Regions from separate parts of the Pseudomonas sp. ML2-2023-3 genome, predicted to be linked through region 3. Evidence: riboswitches for the same ligand, from Rfam matches in the RefSeq annotation. Region 3 holds a riboswitch; each other region holds the start of a gene.
What was found. A riboswitch is a leader RNA that binds a small molecule or an ion and turns the genes downstream of it on or off. The one in region 3 is predicted to bind cobalamin.

Region 1: another riboswitch for cobalamin. It lies ahead of cobO (cob(I)yrinic acid a,c-diamide adenosyltransferase); the one in region 3 lies ahead of V6P94_RS15130 (ABC transporter substrate-binding protein).
Region 2: another riboswitch for cobalamin. It lies ahead of V6P94_RS14315 (CbtB-domain containing protein); the one in region 3 lies ahead of V6P94_RS15130 (ABC transporter substrate-binding protein).

The regions. Positions count from the first base shown of each region.
Region 1 is NZ_CP146343.1:1,977,625-1,984,194, reverse strand. It holds gene cobD (threonine-phosphate decarboxylase CobD) at 1-271, opposite strand, end outside; gene cbiB (adenosylcobinamide-phosphate synthase CbiB) at 264-1,172, opposite strand; gene bluB (5,6-dimethylbenzimidazole synthase) at 1,169-1,819, opposite strand; gene V6P94_RS09200 (cobyrinate a,c-diamide synthase) at 1,816-3,129, opposite strand; gene cobO (cob(I)yrinic acid a,c-diamide adenosyltransferase) at 3,140-3,751, opposite strand; cobalamin riboswitch at 3,833-4,076, opposite strand; gene V6P94_RS09190 (sorbosone dehydrogenase family protein) at 4,204-5,523, shown strand; gene V6P94_RS09185 (C40 family peptidase) at 5,635-6,174, opposite strand; gene V6P94_RS09180 (C40 family peptidase) at 6,320-6,570, opposite strand, start outside.
Region 2 is NZ_CP146343.1:3,111,096-3,117,665, reverse strand. It holds gene V6P94_RS14325 (response regulator) at 1-2,460, opposite strand, end outside; gene V6P94_RS14320 (response regulator) at 2,636-2,998, shown strand; cobalamin riboswitch at 3,133-3,344, shown strand; gene V6P94_RS14315 (CbtB-domain containing protein) at 3,441-3,629, shown strand; gene V6P94_RS14310 (CbtA family protein) at 3,641-4,342, shown strand; gene V6P94_RS14305 (cobalamin biosynthesis protein) at 4,339-4,764, shown strand; gene cobM (precorrin-4 C(11)-methyltransferase) at 4,829-5,575, shown strand; gene nfuA (Fe-S biogenesis protein NfuA) at 5,742-6,326, opposite strand; gene V6P94_RS14290 (fatty acid cis/trans isomerase) at 6,438-6,570, opposite strand, start outside.
Region 3 is NZ_CP146343.1:3,304,392-3,310,961, reverse strand. It holds gene V6P94_RS15145 (SDR family NAD(P)-dependent oxidoreductase) at 1-362, shown strand, start outside; gene V6P94_RS15140 (MFS transporter) at 398-1,696, shown strand; gene V6P94_RS15135 (heparan-alpha-glucosaminide N-acetyltransferase domain-containing protein) at 1,801-2,964, shown strand; cobalamin riboswitch at 2,998-3,198, shown strand; gene V6P94_RS15130 (ABC transporter substrate-binding protein) at 3,317-4,330, shown strand; gene V6P94_RS15125 (iron chelate uptake ABC transporter family permease subunit) at 4,339-5,343, shown strand; gene V6P94_RS15120 (ABC transporter ATP-binding protein) at 5,340-6,116, shown strand; gene V6P94_RS15115 (pseudoazurin) at 6,139-6,570, shown strand, end outside.

The sequences.
Region 1 (6,570 bases), 1.3 Mb from region 3:
CACCGACCTTGCCACTGCGGCGCAGGCGCGGCAGCAACTGGATTGCGCACTGCGAGCCCGGGACCGGCAACACACTCAATGCGCCGTAATAGGCGCAGGCAGCTTGCTCAAGGCCATCGTCGGTTTCAGGCAAACGCGCCCAGACACGCTCGGGTATCTGCGGGATATCAAAAGGCCAGGGCGCAAGGCCAGTGGACAAATCCAGCCAGTCAGCCTCGTCAATGCCGTAGTGCAACGCCGCTTTGCGTAAACGCCCGCCGTGTTCAAGCATAGAATTCACTCCACGCACACAGAATCAATAGCCACAGCCATACGCCACGTTGCACCAGTTGCCAGCCACGACCAATCGAGTCCGCATCCGCTGGCACGCCTTCGCCCAATTGCGCACGCTCATGCAGTTCGCCGTGATAAATCGCCGGCCCACCCAGTTCCACACCCAGGGCCCCTGCGCCTGCGGCCATGACCGGGCCTGCGTTGGGACTGTCCCACTGAGGTGCCTGCTTGCGCCAGCATTTCAAGGCCAGTCGGGTTTTACCCAATACGGCGTAAGTCAACGCAACCAGCCTTGCCGGAATATAGTTAAGAACATCGTCGATACGGGCAGCAGCCCAGCCAAAGCGCTCAAAGCGTTCGTTGCGATAGCCCCACATCGCGTCCAGCGTATTGCTCAAACGATAGAGCACCACGCCCGGCGCTCCCGCCACGACAAACCAGAAAATAGTGGCAAAGACAGCATCACTGCCGTTTTCCAGCACAGATTCAGTGGCCGCACGGGCAACTTCAGTGGGGTCCAGCTCGCTGGTTTGGCGACTGACCAGATAGCCGACCCGGGTCCGTGCCTCTTCCAGATCGTTGGCACGCAATGCCTCGGCAACCGGCTGCACGTGCTCACCGAGACTGCGCATGCCCAGCGCACAATACAGCGCCAGAATTTCCACCAGCCAGCCGATATACGGCAGCCATGAAAGCGCCGTTGCAAGGATCGTCAGCGGCAACACTGCCAGCACCCAGGCCGTCACACCATGACTGCGCCAGCCACGTCCGCCGGAATTGAACCGCTGTTCGATACGCTCGGCCATTCGGCCAAACGCAACCAGCGGATGCCAGCGCTTGGGCTCGCCAAACAGCGCATCCAGCGCCACTCCGGCGACGCACAACAACGCCACACTCATGGACTCACTCCCCAATAATTCTCATACACCAGTTCACTCAGTGGGCGTGCTTGCGCCCACCCTTCCAGCACCAGCATGGGCGCGGGATAAAAAGCCTCGACCGGGCCCAGGCACAACACTGCCAGAGGTTTGGCTCCCGGGGGCAACCCCAGCAAGCTCGCCAGCGCCTCAGGCTCGAACAACGACACCCACCCCATGCCCAAGCCTTCTACACGTGCTGCCAGCCACAGGTTTTGAATGGCACACGACAACGACGCCATGTCCATTTCCGGCAGGGTACGTCGACCAAAAATATGCTTTTCACGGTCATCCATCAACGCCGCCACCAGCACCTCGGCACAGTCCTGGATGCCTTCAACCTTGAGCGTCATGAATTCATCGGAGCGCTGGCCCAGCGCCTCGGCGGTCCGTACCCGCTCGGCCTCGACCAGGCCCTGAATCCTGCCTCGCAGTTCCCGGTCAGTGATGCGGATAAACCGCCACGGCTGCATCAGCCCCACACTCGGGGCCTGATGCGCCGCCTCAAGCAAACGCGACAACAGTTCAGGTGCCACACTGCCACCGCTGAAGTGCCGCATATCGCGGCGCTCGGCGATGGCGCGGTACACCGCTGCGCGTTCTTCAGGACTAAAGGCGTTATCGGTCATGGCGCCGTCACAGCGCACGGCGCAAACAGCGCAGCAATCGCCTGAGGATTGGACGGAAAGTAGAAGTGCACGTAAGAGGCGGTCATCCGCCCTTCGCGATACACCGCTTCGGCACCGCGCCCGCCATTGGGGCTCAGGCCACGGGCAACAGGTTCAAGCTCAGTGCTGGTCAGCGAGTGATGGTAAGTGTGACCACGCAGCAACCCCTCGGGCATGTCCACCGATTGCAATGCCAACGCGGCCAGACGCTTTTGCATCTTCGCCTCCCCCGTCAGCAAACCCACCAGCTCGGCACGCTGACCGTCGACATCGGTCAAGGCGTCGAGCAGATAAAGCATGCCGCCACATTCGGCCAGCAACGGTTTACCGGCTGCGTGATGGGCGCGAATCGCCTCCAGCATCGGTGTATTGCGCGACAGCTCAAGGTGATGCAACTCGGGATAACCGCCCGGCAAATAAAGGCTGTCAGCTTCTGGCAGGCGGACATCGCGAATCGGCGAGAAAAACACCAGCTCGGCTCCCATCGCCCGCAGCAGATCCAGACTCGCACCATAGGTGAAGGCAAAGGCTTCATCCCGGGCCACGGCAATCCGAACCCCGGCCAACAATGGCTCGACCAGCACAGGCTCGGGCGCTGCAAATTCAACGGCGGGTGGCAGCGCTACCTCACAGGTGCTGGCCAGGGCATTGGCTGCCGCGTCGAGACGCGCATCCAGGTCGTTCAGCTCACTCGCCTGAACCAGCCCCAAGTGTCGACTCGGCAACTCGATCCCGGTCTCGCGAGACAACGCGCCGTACCAGCGCAGGCCTTCGGTCAGGCTGCCTTCGAGCAACTGTGCATGACGCACTGTGCCAACCCGGTTGGCCAGCACCCCGGCAAACGGGAGGTCCGGTTGATAGCGGGCCAGGCCCAGGGCCAGCGCACCAAACGTCTGGGCCATTGCGGTGCCATCAATCACACCCAGCACCGGTACCCCAAAATGGCGCGCCAGGTCGGCGCTGGAAGGTGTACCGTCGAACAGACCCATCACGCCTTCGATCAGGATCAGGTCCGCTTCACCAGCGGCTTCCCACAGCAGGCGGCGACTTTCATCCGCGCCCACCATCCACAAATCCACCTGATAAACCGGCGCACCGCTGGCGCGCTCCAGAATCATCGGGTCCAGAAAATCCGGTCCACATTTAAACACCCGCACCTTGCGCCCCTGATTGCGATGCAATCGGGCCAAGGCGGCGGTAACGGTGGTCTTGCCCTGACCGGAGGCCGGTGCGGCGATCAACACCGCGGGGCAATGACGCGACTCTCTCATGCTTGAACACTCACAATTCGATGCCTTTCTGGGCTTTGATCCCGGCTTGGAATGCGTGTTTGACCACACCCATTTCAGTCACGGTATCGGCCAGGTCTATCAGCTCAGGTTTGGCGCCACGCCCGGTGACCAGCACATGCTGCATTGGCGGACGGGCTTGCAGGTCGGCGAGCACCTGCTCAAGGTCGAGGTAGCCGTGTTTGAGCGCGATGTTCAGCTCATCCAGTACAACCAGCCCGATGGACGGGTCACGCAGCATCTCGCGGGATACTTCCCAGGCGGCTTCGGCGGCCGCGATATCGCGTTGGCGATCCTGGGTTTCCCAGGTAAAGCCTTCACCCATCACGTGATAACGCACCTGCTCGGGGAAGCGGCGGAAGAAGATCTCCTCGCCAGTGCTGTTGCGACCTTTGATGAACTGCACCACGCCGCACTGCATGCCGTGGCCCATGGCCCGTGCCAGCATGCCAAAAGCGGAACTGCTCTTGCCTTTGCCATTGCCGGTCAACACCAGCAGTAGCCCGCACTCATTGGGCGAGCTGGCAATGCGCTCATCCATGACGGCTTTTTTGCGCAGCATGCGCGCCTGATGACGTTCGTCGCGTTCGGGGGATTCGTTCATGGCAGCTCTCCGTTGGGGCTCAATGATGCAAACGGGAGGCGGGGGGGAATTCATAAAAAACACACTGCATCGCCCGCCGCGAGAGTGGTGGATGGATCAGGCCGGTCTCCGGGCTCACAAGCGGACGGCCCTGTACAGGGCGCCCTTGTCCACGCGCCTTCCCGTGAGCAATCACAGTGGCAGTTGGCGTGGCATTGACTCGTTTACCGTTGCGGGGGCAGCGCCGGGATCATGGCGGTTGTGCAGGACAAACACGCCCTCACCGGCTTCCCTGTTTCACTCGACCAACGTTACGTTGCCGAGCACCTGAAACAAGCCGCGAAGGTTAGAGGGTTGGGGGTGGAGCGTCAATTAAAGGTGGCACCAATAGGGCTATACAAAGCTACGACCTGAACCTTTGAAGGGCTAAGCTTCTCTATGACCTACGAGACCAAAACATAATGGAGTTCTTCATGCTCAAGCGCCAGCACGCTATTGTCATCGTACTTGCGGCAGGATTGGCTGCCTGCGGCGAGTCGTCGACCCTGCAAGTAAGTGATGGCACCGGCCCCTCGCCCAAATTACCCGAACCGAACAAAACCCTGATACCCACCGTCAATATCGCCCCGGCGGTCGGTTGGGCTGATGGCGCCACGCCCATTGCTGCCCAAGGCCTGGAGGTCGCCGCCTTCGCCGAAGGCCTGGATCATCCGCGCTGGCTCTATGTCTTGCCCAACGGCGATGTGCTGGTCGCAGAAACCAACGCACCGCCCAAACCGGATGACAGCAAGGGGATCAAAGGCTGGATCGCAGACAAGGTGATGGCCCGCGCCGGGGCCGCAGTGCCAAGCGCGAACCGGATCACCCTGTTGCGCGATGCAGACCACGATGGCGTGGCCGAAACCCGCACGGTCTTTCTCGACAATCTGAACTCGCCTTTTGGCATGACCCTGGTGGGCGACGAGTTGTATATCGCTGACGCCGACAAGCTTTTACGCGTCCCCTATCAGGCGGGCGAAAACAGCATCAAAGCCAATCCGGTCAAGGTGCTCGACTTACCGGGCGGCCCACTGAACCATCACTGGACCAAAAACGTCATCGCCAGCCCTGACGGCACCAAGCTGTATGTCACCGTCGGTTCCAACAGCAACGTGGGCGAGAACGGCATGGACAAGGAAGAAGGCCGCGCCGCGATCTGGGAAGTTGATCGCGCCACCGGCAACCACCGTATTTTCGCCTCGGGCCTGCGCAACCCCAATGGCATGGACTGGGAACCCAAAACCGGCAAGCTCTGGACAGCGGTAAACGAGCGCGACGAAATCGGCAGCGACCTGGTGCCCGACTACATCACTTCAGTTCAGGATGGCGGCTTCTATGGCTGGCCCTACAGCTATTACGGCCAGCACGTGGATGTACGGGTCAACCCGCAAAATCCGGAACTGGTCGCCAAAGCCATTGCACCGGACTATGCCGTCGGCCCGCACACTGCATCCCTGGGGCTGAGTTTTGCCGAAGGCAGCAAACTGCCCGACTTTACCCAAGGCGCGTTTATTGGCCAGCACGGTTCCTGGAACCGCAAGCCGCACAGTGGCTACAAAGTGATTTTTGTACCCTTTGCCGACGGAAAACCCGCCGGTATGCCGGTTGATGTACTGACCGGCTTTCTCAACGCTGACGAGAAAGCCATGGGCAGACCCGTGGGCGTGGTGATCGATAAACAGGGAGATTTACTGGTGGCCGATGATGTCGGCAACAAGGTTTGGCGGGTGTCGGCAAAGCCAACCAGCAAATGAAACAGTGGGAGCGGGCTTGCTCGCGATTGGATCACCGCGGCGTGGCAGTTACACCGCGTTGTATCCATCGCGAGCAAGCCCGCTCCCACCCAGCGTGATGCAGGTTCGGGTTTACGGCAGACGCGCCAGATGCTGCTCGGTCGGCAAAACGCGCTTGGCATTCAGATAGGCTTTTTGCCAATAGGCTTTATTGAGGCTGTCCAGCTTGACCGTTCCGCCAGTGGCCGGTGCATGCACAAAACGGCCTTCACCGACGTAGATCCCGGCATGGCTGACCTGGGAACCACCGTTGGTGGCGAAAAACAGCAAGTCACCGGTTTGCAGCTTGTCCTGGCCAACATTCTGCGCCTGCATCACGATCATTTCACGGGTCGTGCGCGGCAACGAAATGCCCGCCGCGTCGTTGTACACGTACTTGATCAGACCACTGCAATCAAAACCTGAATCCGGAGTATTGCCACCCCAGCGATAAGGCGTGCCGACCAGACCCAAGGCACGAAAAAGCACGTCGGCGGCAATCGGCGAGGTTTCTTCATAAGGGTTGGCAAACACGACTGGTTTTTTGACCACCGCAACAGGTGGCGGGTGGCTGGCGCAGGCACTGAGCAGTGCTGCTAAGGTCAAGAGGGCAACGCGGGCCATGGTCGACATAAACAGAATGTTCCTGATTCTGGATACGGCAACTCTGGCCGCGAAACCTGAAGCCGCGAGAGGGGACACCTTCGCGGCTTCAAGGATTTAACAATGCGACTGAATTCTAGCCCTTAGCAGCCAAACTTCAAGTAAGACATTAACTTTACTTGCGGGCTACTACGCTCGCAGGAGCCATCGCCAGGGCGCGCTTGGCCTCAATAAAGGTCTTGCTCCAGTAGCTGTCACCCAGGTTATCGATCCGAACACCACCGCTGCGGCGGCTGCTGGAGTGGATAAACTGGTCATCACCCAGGTAAATCCCGGCATGGCTTACACGGCCACGACCATTGGTGCTGAAGAACAGCAAATCACCGGGTTTGAGGTTGTTTCGTGCGACCAACGGTGCTTTTACGT
Region 2 (6,570 bases), 190 kb from region 3:
CGGCAAGCGGATGTCCAGCAGGATTGCATCGGGAATGAACTGCACCGCGAGGCTGAAACCTTCGTCCGCACCATGGGCAACCAGGCAGCGATAGCCCAATTCATGTGCAAGATCGAAGAGGATCTGCGCAAAGTTTGGCTCATCTTCAATCACCAAAATACAGCGCGTGGTAAATGGCGCCTGCTCGCGGTCATCCATGAAGCGCTCAATCACCGCCGCAGACTCAACGGCAAGCAGCGGCCGGGGCTCAGGTACCCGCACTGCAACCCGTGGCGCGGGGCCAACAGGCAGTTGCACGGGTTCTTCGCCGTGCTCCACATACTGCTGCGGCAGGATCAGGGTAAAGATACTGCCCTTGCCCGGCTCGCTGCTGACATCGATCGAACCGCCCAGCAATGTCGCCAGATCACGGGAGATCGACAGGCCCAGCCCTGTGCCGCCATAGCGGCGGTTGGTGGTGCCGTCGGCCTGACGGAAAGCTTCGAAGATGGAGTCTTGTTGCTCCTCGGAAATGCCGATCCCGGAATCGCTCACGGTAAAGGCAATCCCTTCGCCCGGCTGACAGGATACCGTCAGGCTGACCTGGCCTTGCTCCGTGAACTTGACCGCGTTGGACAGCAAATTCTTGAGGATCTGCTCCAGACGCTGGCTGTCGGTGTAGATCATGGGCGGCGTGCCGGGCTGCAACTGGACCTCAAAGCCCAGGGACTTGTCGCCCGCCAGCGGCTGGAACATGTTGCGCAACCCTTCGACCACCCGTGCCACGCTGGTGTGCTCGGGGCGCACTTCGAGCTTGCCGGCTTCTACCTTGGAAATGTCCAGGATGTCGTTGATCAGGTTAAGCAGGTCATTGCCCGCCGAGTAAATAGACTCGGCAAACTTGACCTGTTCTGCGCTGAGGTTCTGCTGCGGGTTTTCGGACAGCAACTTGGCCAGGATCAAGGAGCTGTTCAGCGGCGTGCGCAGCTCGTGGGACATGTTGGCCAGGAATTCGGACTTGTACTTGCTGGAGCGTTGCAGCTCTTCAGCCCGTTCTTCAAGTTGCACCTGGGCCTGGTTGAGTTCGGTGTTCTTGCGGTCCATTGCATCCCGCTGGCCGGCCAACTCTTCGTTGGTCTGCTCCAGCTCGGCCTGCTGGGTTTCGAGGCTGGTCTGGGACTCTTTGAGAATGCGCGACTGCTCTTCGAGTTCCTCGTTGGCGGTCTTGAGTTCCTCCTGCTGCACCTGCAGTTGCTCATTGAGCTGCTGGGTTTCGGCCAGCACCTCTTGCAGGCGCTGGCGATAGCGCGCCGCTTCAATCGACATGCCGATGTTGTCGGCGATCAATTCGAACAGCTCTACGTCCCGCTCGCTCAGGGGCCTGAGGAAGCCCAGCTCAATGACCCCGTTGACGCGATCATCATCACTGGTGGGCACCACCAGCACACTGCGCGGGCTGCCTTCGCCCAGCCCGGAGCTGACTTTGGAGAAATAGTCGGCGGGTACGTTGTCCAGTCGAATCAACTTATCCTGCTTGACTGCCTGCCCGATAATCCCTTCGCCGTTGCGAATCAGTTGGCCCTGCGCCTCTTGCTCGCGGGAAAACCCATAACTGGCCACACGCTTGAGATCGCCGTGATCTTCACGCACATAGACGGCCGCCACCACGGATCCCAGGTACTGGGCACAGAACTGCAGGATGTTGTGGCCCAACATGTTGAGCGTCAGGCGCCCCAGCACCTGTTCAGCCAGCTCGGTCTGGCCGTTGCGCAACCAGGCCTGTTGTTCCAGACGCTGAGCAGTCTTGATCTGCGACTCGAAGGCATTGTTGTAACTCTTTGAAAGTTCAAGTAAATCGCGACGACCGATATAGGCCAAAAAGCCGCTCAAACCCAGTACGAAAATCAGGTACAGGCCAATACTGATGATCGTTGTACGACTGACCTCTTCGCTGCGAGCCACTCGCAGCTGCTGCTCCATCTGAATGAAGTCTTGATATTCTTTGCGAATTTCGTCCGCCAGGCGCTTGCCCCGCCCCGCCTGTATGGCCGCACGGTAATCACCGTCCTGACGGCGCAGATCGACCATCGACTGGGCGTAGGCATTCCACTCATTTTGCAGCGCCTCAAGGCGTTTCAGCCGGTCGACCTGCTGCGGGTTGTCGCTGACCAGCTCCTGCAACCCCTTCAACTGGAGCGCAATTTGCGGCTTGGCGACGGCATAGGGGTCCAGAAAATGCTCATCGCCGGTAATCAGGAACCCGCGCATGCCGCTTTCAAGATCCACCGTCAGCCGCACGGCGTCGTTGGTATTACTGATAACCCGGTCGCTGTGCTCCACCCACCTGATCACTGATAACAAATAGCTGACCATGATCACGAATAACGCGGCACTGAGCACGCCGACAGCCAGGGGCAAGCCAACGTTGCGACTCAGAAGCTTGCGAAAGCTTCGCTCATCAATTGATACAGGTGAGTTCATTTTCAGGCCTGTGGGCAGTCTTAAAAAACTGGAGTTTGCCGGATTACCGAGCAATAGTTCTATTTTCTTACCCAACAATGAACATTTTCGTACAAAGAGGCACATTCAAATGCTGGGCAAGGCTATCCTTGCTGCAGCGAGACCCACGCTTACATTTTTTATCGAGATCATGATTATGTCCGCTACACCCTCCACCATCCTGGTGGTCGAAGACGACGCCATTGTTCGGATGCTGATCGTAGACGTGCTCCAAGAACTGGACTTCAGCGTGCTTGAAGCAGACGGCAGCGAGCAGGCCATGGAACTGCTGGAGAATGCGGCCCAGCCCATTGACCTGCTGATGACCGACGTCGGGTTGCCGGGCATGGACGGCCGGGAGCTGGCAGCCAAGGCCCGCCAAATGCGCGAGAAAATGCCCATCCTGTTTGCCAGCGGCTATGCCGAAACCCTTGAGGTCGCAGAAGGCATGGCGGTGATTGGCAAACCTTTCTCCATTGATCAGTTGCGCGACAAAGTCAAAAGCCTGCTGACCGCCTGACGTGTAGTCGCTGCCGCAGGCTGCGAGGGCTGCGTAGCGGCCCCGCTTTTTGAAGGTCCTGCGGCCCTTATCGCAGCCTGCGGCAGCGACTACACCCCCCCCTTTAAATTGACGACTCTCCTGGGCTGTGGTTTCCTACACATCTTGTATCAGGTGCCCTTCACAGGGTGAAACGGGAAACCGGTGCGTCAGGCGTTAGTCCTGGCAAGTCCGGCGCTGCCCCCGCAACGGTAAGCGAGAGAAACATCAAATCCACTGTGCCGAGTGCATGGGAAGGAGATGTTTGCAGGCTCAACCCTTGAGCCCCTCGCAAGCCCGGAGACCGGCCTGGTTATTTTTCAATAACAAACCCGCGGTGGGCGGGCGCTGTTAAACCCTGCGGGCTTCGTTCGCGGGGTTTTCTTGCGCTTTGCTGCCCGTCGTCCGACCTGAGGCAAGCGCCATGTCTATCAGCACCAGCCGTACCCATTCCGCCGCGACCACTGCCACCCAAAGCCAACGCATTGTGGCGGCTGTCGGTGCTGCGGTACTGGGGGCTTTTCTCGTTTACTTCGCCGGGTTCTCCCATATCGATGCGGTTCACAATGCGGCCCATGACACCCGTCACAGCTCCGCCTTCCCGTGCCATTGAGACTGCCTGCCATGATTAAGCGTATCGCCCAAACCGCAGGCTTCACCGGCTTGCTGGCCGCCCTGCTGCTGACCCTGCTGCAAAGCCTGTGGGTGTCGCCACTCATTTTGCAGGCCGAAACCTACGAAAAACCTGCTGCCACTGAAGTGCACGAGCATGCCGACATGGCCATGCCAGCCCACGAGCACGACGCCGAGGCCTGGGAGCCGGAAGATGGCTGGCAGCGCGTGCTGTCTACCACGGGCGGCAATCTGGTGGTTGCTGTGGGTTTTGCCTTGATGCTGGCCGGCCTTTACACCTTGCGTGCCCCGACGCGCACTTCCCAGGGCCTGCTCTGGGGCCTTGCCGGTTATGCGGTGTTCTGCCTGGCGCCGACCCTGGGCCTGCCACCCGAGTTGCCGGGCACTGCAGCGGCAGATTTGCTGCAGCGTCAAATCTGGTGGGTCAGCACCGCAGCTTCGACCGCAGTGGCCATCGCACTGATGGTATTTGGCAAGCACTGGGCGCTGAAAGTGCTGGGCGTGGCGATTCTGGTGGTTCCGCATATTTTTGGCGCACCCCAGCCACTGGTGCATTCAAGCCTGGCCCCGGCCGAGCTGGAGTCGCAGTTCAAGATTGCTTCGCAACTGACCAACTTCGCCTTTTGGCTGGCCCTGGGCGTGATCAGCGCCTGGCTGTTTCGCCGCAAGTCTGAAGGCCAGTACTCGGCATGACGGCAACCGGCACAGCGCCAATCCTGGTGATTGGCCTGGGCTGTCGCCAGGATTGCACCGCGGCAGAGCTGTTGAGTCTGATCGAACGCTCTCTGGCCCGGGCCGGGATCCCGCTGAATGCGGTCCGTGCCCTGGCCAGTGTCGATCTCAAGCGCCAGGAACCCGGACTGCTGCAACTGGCAGCTCGACTGGAACTGGAGCTTGAGGTCTTCAGTGCGCAACAGCTTGCCCCGTACGCCCCTCAGCTGAGTCACCGGTCGAACCTTGTGTTCGAGAAAACCGGGTGTTTCGGGATTGCCGAAAGTGCTGCGCTGGCCCTGGCCGAGCGGTTCGCCGGCGCACCCGCTACCTTGCTGATTACGCGACAAAAATCACCCGGCGCCACCTTTGCGTTGGCCTGTTTCGAGCAAAACCCGCGATAATCCCCCGCCTCACTATGAGCGTTGTTCAAGAACAGCTCTATCTCAACCCCTTCAAGAGACTGCCATGACTGTTTATTTCATCGGCGCCGGACCCGGCGATCCTGAGCTGATTACCGTCAAGGGCCAGCGCCTGATTCGCAGTTGCCCGGTGATCATTTACGCGGGTTCGCTGGTCCCCGAGGCCGTGCTGCAAGGCCATCAGGCTGAGCAGGTGATCAACAGTGCGCAACTGCACCTTGAGCAGATCATCACCCTGATCAAGGCCGCCGACGCCAAAGGCCAGGACGTGGCCCGCGTACATTCCGGCGACCCCAGCTTGTACGGGGCCATTGGCGAACAGATCCGCTGCTTGCGTGAGCTGGGCATTGCCTTTGAGATCATTCCGGGAGTGACTGCCACCGCGGCCTGTGCGGCCATTCTGGGGGCCGAACTGACGTTGCCCGATATTTCGCAAACCGTGATTCTGACCCGTTACGCCGAAAAAACCGTTATGCCAGCCGGAGAAGAACTGGCCAGCCTGGCGCAGCACAAGGCGACCATGGCCATTCATCTGGGGGTCAAGAACCTTGAAAACATCGTTGCCGAACTGATCCCGCACTACGGCAGTGATTGCCCGATTGCCGTGATTCATCGCGCCAGCTGGCCTGACCAGGACTGGGTGCAAGGGACGCTTGCAGACATCGCGATCAAGGTCCAGGCCAAGGGATTCAGGCGTACGGCGCTGATCCTGGTGGGCCGGGTGCTGGCCAGTGACAGTTTTGGGGACTCGTCGCTGTACCGTGCGGGGCATGCGCATCTGTATCGGCCTTGAACGCTCTCCCCCTGTGGGAGCGGGCTTGCTCGCGATACGGACGGCGTGGCCTGTCAGGTAGATCCCATTAGGTTCTGCTGCGCCCGCACAATCCGAATCGCGCAGCCATAAAAAAACGGTGCTCACGGGGCACCGTTTTTTCTTCAGCTTCGCAGCGAACGCCCTGTTAGTAGTAGGCGTTTTCTTTCTGCGAGTGGTCGGTCACGTCACGTACGCCCTTGAGCTCCGGCACACGCTCAAGCAGGGTGCGCTCGATGCCTTCACGCAACGTCACGTCCGCCTGGCCGCAGCCCTGGCAACCGCCACCGAACTTGAGCACCGCGATACCGTCTTCAACCACTTCAATCAGGCTGACCTGACCGCCGTGGCTGGCCAAACCGGGATTGATCTCGGTTTGCAGGTAGTAGTTGATGCGCTCGTTGATCGGGCTGTCGGCATTGACCATCGGCACTTTGGCGTTTGGCGCCTTGATGGTCAGCTGACCACCCATGCGATCGGTGGCGTAGTCCACCACGGCATCGTCAAGGAAGGGTTCGCTGAACGAATCGATCCAGGCCGTGAAGCTTTTAAGGCCGATGGCGGTATCTTCAGATTTGACTTCAGCCGGCTTGCAGTAAGCAATGCAGGTTTCGGCGTACTGGGTACCGGGTTGGGTGATAAAGACGCGGATGCCGATACCCGGGGTGTTCTGCTTTGACAGCAGATCAGCCAGGTAATCGTGGGCAGCGTCGGTAATCGTTATGGCGCTCATGGAATCTCCTCGCAGACATGGGACGCAGTTTACGCCAATCGGCGCGCCTGACAAAGTCCTAGTGTTTTTGTCAGGAAAGCCACACCCCATGTATCAAATTCTAGTGGCTGATTACAGGTTTTCGTAGCGGTTCATATCCAGCACACCGGCCTCTACCGGGTCGGTTTCGCTGATGTACTGGCCAATATCGTGAAAGTACTGCCAGAACTGTGGATGGCTACGGCGAATCCCCCAGCGCTCGACA
Region 3 (6,570 bases):
GCGGGCGCGGCAAGATCATCAATATCTGCTCGGTGCAAAGCGAACTCGCGCGCCCGACCATCGCGCCCTATGCGGCCTCAAAAGGCGCAGTAAAGATGCTCACCAAAGGCATGTGCGCAGAATGGGCACGTCATGGCATTCAGGCCAATGGCCTGGCACCGGGCTACTTCGCCACCGAGATGAATCGCGCCCTGGTCGACAACCAGGAGTTTTCCGAGTGGCTGTGCAAACGCACCCCGGCGGGCCGCTGGGGGCGGGTTGAAGAGCTGTGCGGAGCGGCCGTGTTTCTCGCCTCCCCGGCGTCGGATTTCATCAACGGTCAGACACTGTTTGTGGATGGAGGCTTGACCAGCGTTGTTTGACCCGCACCCGCAAAAAACAATAACAAGGAACACCCATGAGCATTCTTAAAGAACCTGCACTGCCCTTGACCGATAGAGCCAGTGCCCAGGTAACGACCAAAGGCTTTGCGTCCAAACGCTGGCTGTATCTGATCCCGCTGATTTTCATTACCTACAGCCTCGCGTATCTGGACCGGGCCAACTATGGCTTTGCCAGTGCGGCGGGGATCGAGCAAGACCTGGGTATCACCAAGGGCATGTCCTCGCTGATAGGTGCCCTGTTTTTCCTGGGGTACTTTTTCTTCCAGGTGCCGGGCGCCATCTACGCGCAGAAATACAGTGTGCGCAAACTGGTGTTCTGGAGCCTGATTTTGTGGGGCTTTTGCGCCATGGCCACGGGCCTGGTGACCAATATCCCCATGCTGATGTTTATTCGCGTTTCCCTGGGGATTGTTGAGGCGGCAGTCATGCCGGCGATGCTGATTTTCATCAGCAACTGGTTTACCCGCAAGGAGCGTTCGCGGGCCAATACTTTTCTGGTACTGGGCAACCCGGTCACGGTGTTGTGGATGTCGGTGGTATCCGGGTATTTGATCCAGGCCTGGGGCTGGCGCGAAATGTTTGTGATTGAAGGCGCGCCTGCAGTGCTGTGGGCATTCGTCTGGTGGCGCATGGCGCGGGACAAGCCCGAGCAGGTCGACTGGCTCACTGCCCAGGAAAAAACCCAACTGGCCGCGACCCTCGCGGACGAACAGAAAGGCATGAAGCAAGTCCGTAATTACCGGCAGGCGTTCACCAGCCCTGTGGTGATCCAGCTGTGCTGTGTTCACGCGCTGTGGAGCATTGGCGTATACGGTTTCATCATGTGGCTGCCAAGCATCATCAAACAGGCCGCGGCTGCGGATATCGTCACCGTCGGCTGGCTGAGCGCAGTGCCCTATGTCGCTGCCGTTGCCGCGATGCTGGCGGTGTCCTGGGCCTCAGACAAAACCCAGCAACGAAAACGTTTCATCTGGCCACTGCTGGCACTGGGTGCACTGGCCTTCTTCTGTTCGTACCTGATCGGTTCTTCGCACTTCTGGGTGTCGTTTGCACTGCTGACAATTGCCGGTGCCGCGCTGTACGCCCCCTACGGGCCCTTTTTCGCGCTGATTCCGGAGGTCATTCCGGCAAACGTGTTCGGCGGCGCCATCGGCCTGATCAATGCGTGTGGAGCATTGGGTGCCTTTGTCGGCTCGTGGATCGTTGGCTACCTGATCGGCCTCACCGGAAATCCCGGAGCGGCTTATATCTTTATGACCGCAGGCGTTTTGTCCTCGGCGCTGTTGATGGCATGGGTAAAAATTCGGCGTTAACAAACGCCCAATTCTTGCGAATCTTTCTCATGGGGATGACAGCGCAAACGGAAATGTTATAAGGTATCAATACCTTGTATGCACTCCTTGCCTGTGATCCCTCAATGACTACCGCAACCCTCGCTCCACCTCCCAACAAGCGCCTGCTGTCCATCGACGCCCTGCGTGGCCTGGTTATCCTCCTGATGCTGCTGGACCATGTGCGAGAGACGTTCTTTCTGCACCGCCAGGTGTCCGATCCCATGAACGTCGACATCACCGACCCTGCCCTGTTTTTTAGCCGGACCCTTGCCCACCTGTGTGCCCCGGTATTTGTCTTGCTGACCGGTCTGTCGGCGTTTTTGTACGGCGAAAAGTATCAGGGCAAGCGCGATGTCTCGGCGTTTCTGTTCAAGCGCGGGCTGTTTCTGGTGGTGCTGGAGTTCACTCTGGTCAATTTCGCCTGGACCTTCCAGTTCCCGCCCTCGGTCATCTATATGCAGGTGATCTGGGCCATTGGCGTGAGCATGATTGCCCTTGCGGCGCTGGTCTGGCTGCCCCGTCCACTGTTGCTGGTACTGGGCCTGGTCATTGTCGCCGGGCATAACCTGCTCGATACCCTGCATTTCCCCGTGGATTCGATGATGCATATCCCTTGGGCGATTTTGCATGATCGTGGCTGGATCGAGTTCTCGGACAACTTGCGCCTGCGCACGTCTTACCCTGTGCTGCCCTGGATCGGTGTGATCGCGCTGGGTTACTGCATGGGTCCCTGGTTTGCCCGCTCTGCCCCGGCTGACGTACGTCAGCGCTATCTGTTGCTTGCAGGTACGGTGGCGCTGCTGGTTTTTGTCGTACTGCGTTTACTGAATGGCTATGGAGAAGCGCCGTGGGTGAGTCATGACGACTTCACGCAGAGCCTGATGAGCTTTTTCAACATCACCAAATACCCGCCTTCGCTGCTGTTTCTCGCCTTGACCCTGGGGGCTGGCCTGTTGCTGCTACTGGGGTTTGAGCGGGCCGGGCAACGCAAGTGGATCGCCACCCTGGCCGTTTTCGGCGCTGCACCGATGTTCTTCTACCTGTTGCACCTGTACGTGCTCAAAGTGCTGTATGTGGCGAGTGTCGCCCTGTTTGGCCAGAACCAGGGCAGCTACTTCGGTTTTGACAGTATCGCTGCGGTATGGCTGACGGCAGTACTGCTGGCCACATCGCTGTATTGGCCGGTGCGCTGGTTTGCTGCCTTGAAAGCCCGTCGCAGAGATATTGCCTGGCTCAAGTATTTCTGAATCTGACACCCACTCCCTCTTGCAAACAAGATCGACTATCATCCCGCCGCCGGTCCCCCCCACGGGGGGGGTTAAAAGGGAATCCGAAGTGCCTCTGTCGCACCAAACGGAACTGCCCCCGCAACTGTAGATGACGAGCCTGCTCCGTGTTTGCCACTGGGATACCTCCCGGGAAGGCTGGAGCCAGGCGATGACCCATCAGTCAGGAGACCTGCCGGCAAAGTCAAAAAACCAACCGGCGGGGTGTCCGGGGAAGGCATCCTTGCTCTCGTGCTGTTGCGCCAACAGTGCTCGGTGATGTGTTCCCGGCTGTACACCTGCGTTTTGTGTACGATCAAATGGAGATTGCATCATGCTGTTGCACCGCGCTGTTACCCTTCTTGCCACCCTTGCCTTGCCAGCACTGGCCCATGCGGCCCCTACCCAATACCCCCTGACAATCGAAAACTGCGGCAGCTCGCTGACCTTTCAGCACGCACCCCTGCGTGCCGTGACCATCGGCCAGGCCGGTACCGAGATGTTCTATGCATTGGGCCTGGGCGACAAACTGGCGGGCACCTCGCTGTGGTTCAACGATGTACCCGCCCGGTACAAGGCGCAGAACGACAAGGTCGAGCGGCTTGCCGACAACGACCCAAGCTTTGAGTCGGTGATTGGAAAACGCCCGGAACTGGTGGCGGTGCAACTGGAATGGATGGTGGGCCCGCAGGGCGTGGTGGGGACTCGCGAACAGTTTCATGAGCTGAAAATACCCACTTACCTGATGCCTTCGGACTGTGAGGGCAAGGACAATCTTGTAGGTGCAGACGGCACTCGCCTGCAGGCATTCAGCATTGACAGCGTCTACAGGAGCATCACCCAGTTGGCTGAAGTATTCGATGTGCAGCAGCGCGGCGAACAGCTCAACGCCGAACTCAAGGCCGGCCTTGAAAAATCCACCGAATCGCTCAAGGGCAAGGACCTGAGCCACACCAGCGCGCTGTTCTGGTTCTCCAGTGCCGACCTGGACATCGACCCCTACGTTGCAGGTCGCAAGGGCATCCCCGACTTTATGCTCAATACCCTGGGCATACGTAATGTTGTGGAATCCGATGAAGAATGGCCAACCGTCGGCTGGGAAACCCTGGCCAAGGCCAACCCGACGTTCCTGATCATCGCACGCATGGATCGACGTCGTTTCCCGGCCGATGACGTTGAGAAAAAACTCGAATTCCTGCGCACCGACCCTGTGACCCGCAACATGGATGCCGTCAAAAACAACCGCATCATCATCCTTGATGCCCATGCCATGCAGGCCAGCCTGCGCATGTTCGACGGGCTCGAAACACTCGCGACAGCCATCAATGCCTACGACCTGCCCAAATGAGTGCAAGGCTGATGCTCACACTGCTGGCCTTCGTGGCCTTGCTGTTGGCAGTGCTTGGCGGGGTTGCCATCGGCGAAACGCCGATCGCCCCGGGCGTGGTGCTCCAGGTGCTGGCCAACAAGCTGTGGGGCGCCGGGTATGTACTTGATCCGATCGACGAAGGCATTGTCTGGAACTATCGCCTGACCCGTGCCTTGGTGGCTGCAGCCTGTGGTGCCGGGCTGGCGACGTGCGGGGTGGTGTTGCAGTCTTTGCTGCGCAATCCCTTGGCCGACCCCTACTTGCTTGGCATTTCTGCCGGTGCTTCGACCGGTGCCGTGCTGGTGGCGGTACTGGGCCTGGGTGCGGGCGCCATCTCCCTGTCTGCAGGAGCCTTTGCCGGAGCCATCACCGCTTTTGCCCTGGTCATTGTGCTGGCCCGCGTCAGCGGACCAGCCAGTACCAGTGCCCAGATCATTCTGGCGGGGATAGCCGGCTCGCAGTTGTTCAACGCGATCACCGCGTTCTTGATCACCAAATCGGCCAGTTCTGAACAGGCCCGCGGGATCATGTTCTGGCTGTTGGGCAACCTCAGTGGCGTGCGCTGGTCCTCGGTATGGCTGGCAGTGCCAGTGGCAGTGCTCGGGCTGGCGGTGTGCATGTGGCACAGACGGGCACTGGATGCGTTCACGTTTGGTGCGGACTCTGCGGCGTCACTGGGAATTCCTGTGCGCCGGGTGCAACTGTTGCTGATCAGCTGTGCAGCCCTGGTGACTGCTGTGATGGTGTCCATTGTCGGCTCCATCGGCTTTGTCGGGCTGGTCATCCCCCATGCCGTGCGCTTGCTGTCAGGCACCGGCCATGGGCGCCTGGTCCCCCTGAGCGCACTGGGCGGCGCATTGTTTCTGATCGCCGCCGACATTCTTTCCCGCACCCTGATCAAGGGCCAGGTGATCCCTGTAGGCGTCGTTACCGCGCTGATCGGTGCGCCGGTTTTTGCGCTGATTTTGATCAGCAGGAGAAATGCCCGATGAATGAGGCAATTCCAGTATTGAGTTGCAGCGACCTGAGTTACTGCGTCGGTACTGCTCAACTGCTGCAAGGCATCAACCTGAGTGCGCTCCCAGGCGAGACCCTGGGCATTATCGGGCCTAATGGCTCGGGCAAATCCACGCTGCTCAAGCTGCTGGCCAATCTGCGTGTGCCCAGCCGTGGCGAAGCCTTTATCCACGGACAGCCGCTCAGAAAAATGAGCCAACGCACCATTGCGCAACAACTGGCGGTGGTTGAACAGCATGCCGATACCCATGACGGGATTGGTGTGTTCGATGCTGTCGCCCTTGGCCGCACCCCCTGGCTGTCAGCATTGTGCCCGTGGTCTGGCAACGACACGGCCATCGTCGAGCAGGCCTTGATCGATGTGGATGCAACACACCTGCGCAGCCGAACCTGGCGCAGCCTCTCAGGGGGTGAGCGCCAGCGTGTACACATCGCCAGGGCCCTGGCCCAGCGCCCGCAGATCCTGTTGCTGGACGAGCCCACCAATCACCTTGATATCCAGCACCAGCTGGCCATTTTGAAAATGGTCAAGGCCTTGCCCGTGACGACCCTGATCGCATTGCACGATCTCAACCAGGCGCTGAGCTGTGATCGCCTGGCGATTCTTGAGCGAGGCCGTTTAATTGCGCTGGGCAGCCCCCTTGAAGTCCTGACCCCACAACGCCTTGAGGCCACCTTCGGGGTCCAGGCGCACTATTTGACTGACCCTTTTGACGGCGCACAGATTTTACGAATGCGCCCCTTTTAAACCTTTTTATGGAGAGCAACTCATGCGTATTTCTTCCATTACCCTGCTATTGACCACTGCCCTGCTCTGTACATCGGTACTGGCCCAGACCCACGAAGTGAAAATGCTTACCCGCAGCGCCACGGCCGGCATGGTCTATGAACCGGATTACTTGCAGATCGCCCCCGGTGACACGGTCAAGTTCATCCCCACACAAAGCAGCCACAATGCCGCCACCCTGCCCGGTCTGCTGCCTGAAGGGGCACAACCGTTCAAAGGCAAGCTCAATCAGGAAATCGAGCAGACCTTCACCGTGCCGGGGCTCTATGGCATTCAGTGCATCCCGCACCTGGCCATGGGCATGGTGATGCTGATCCAGGTAGGCGAACCGTCAGCTCAGCCCCCGCAACTGCCCGCTACGCTACCCAAACGTGCACTCGACCGCCTGAACGCCTCCCTGCAAAAACAGCAGGTG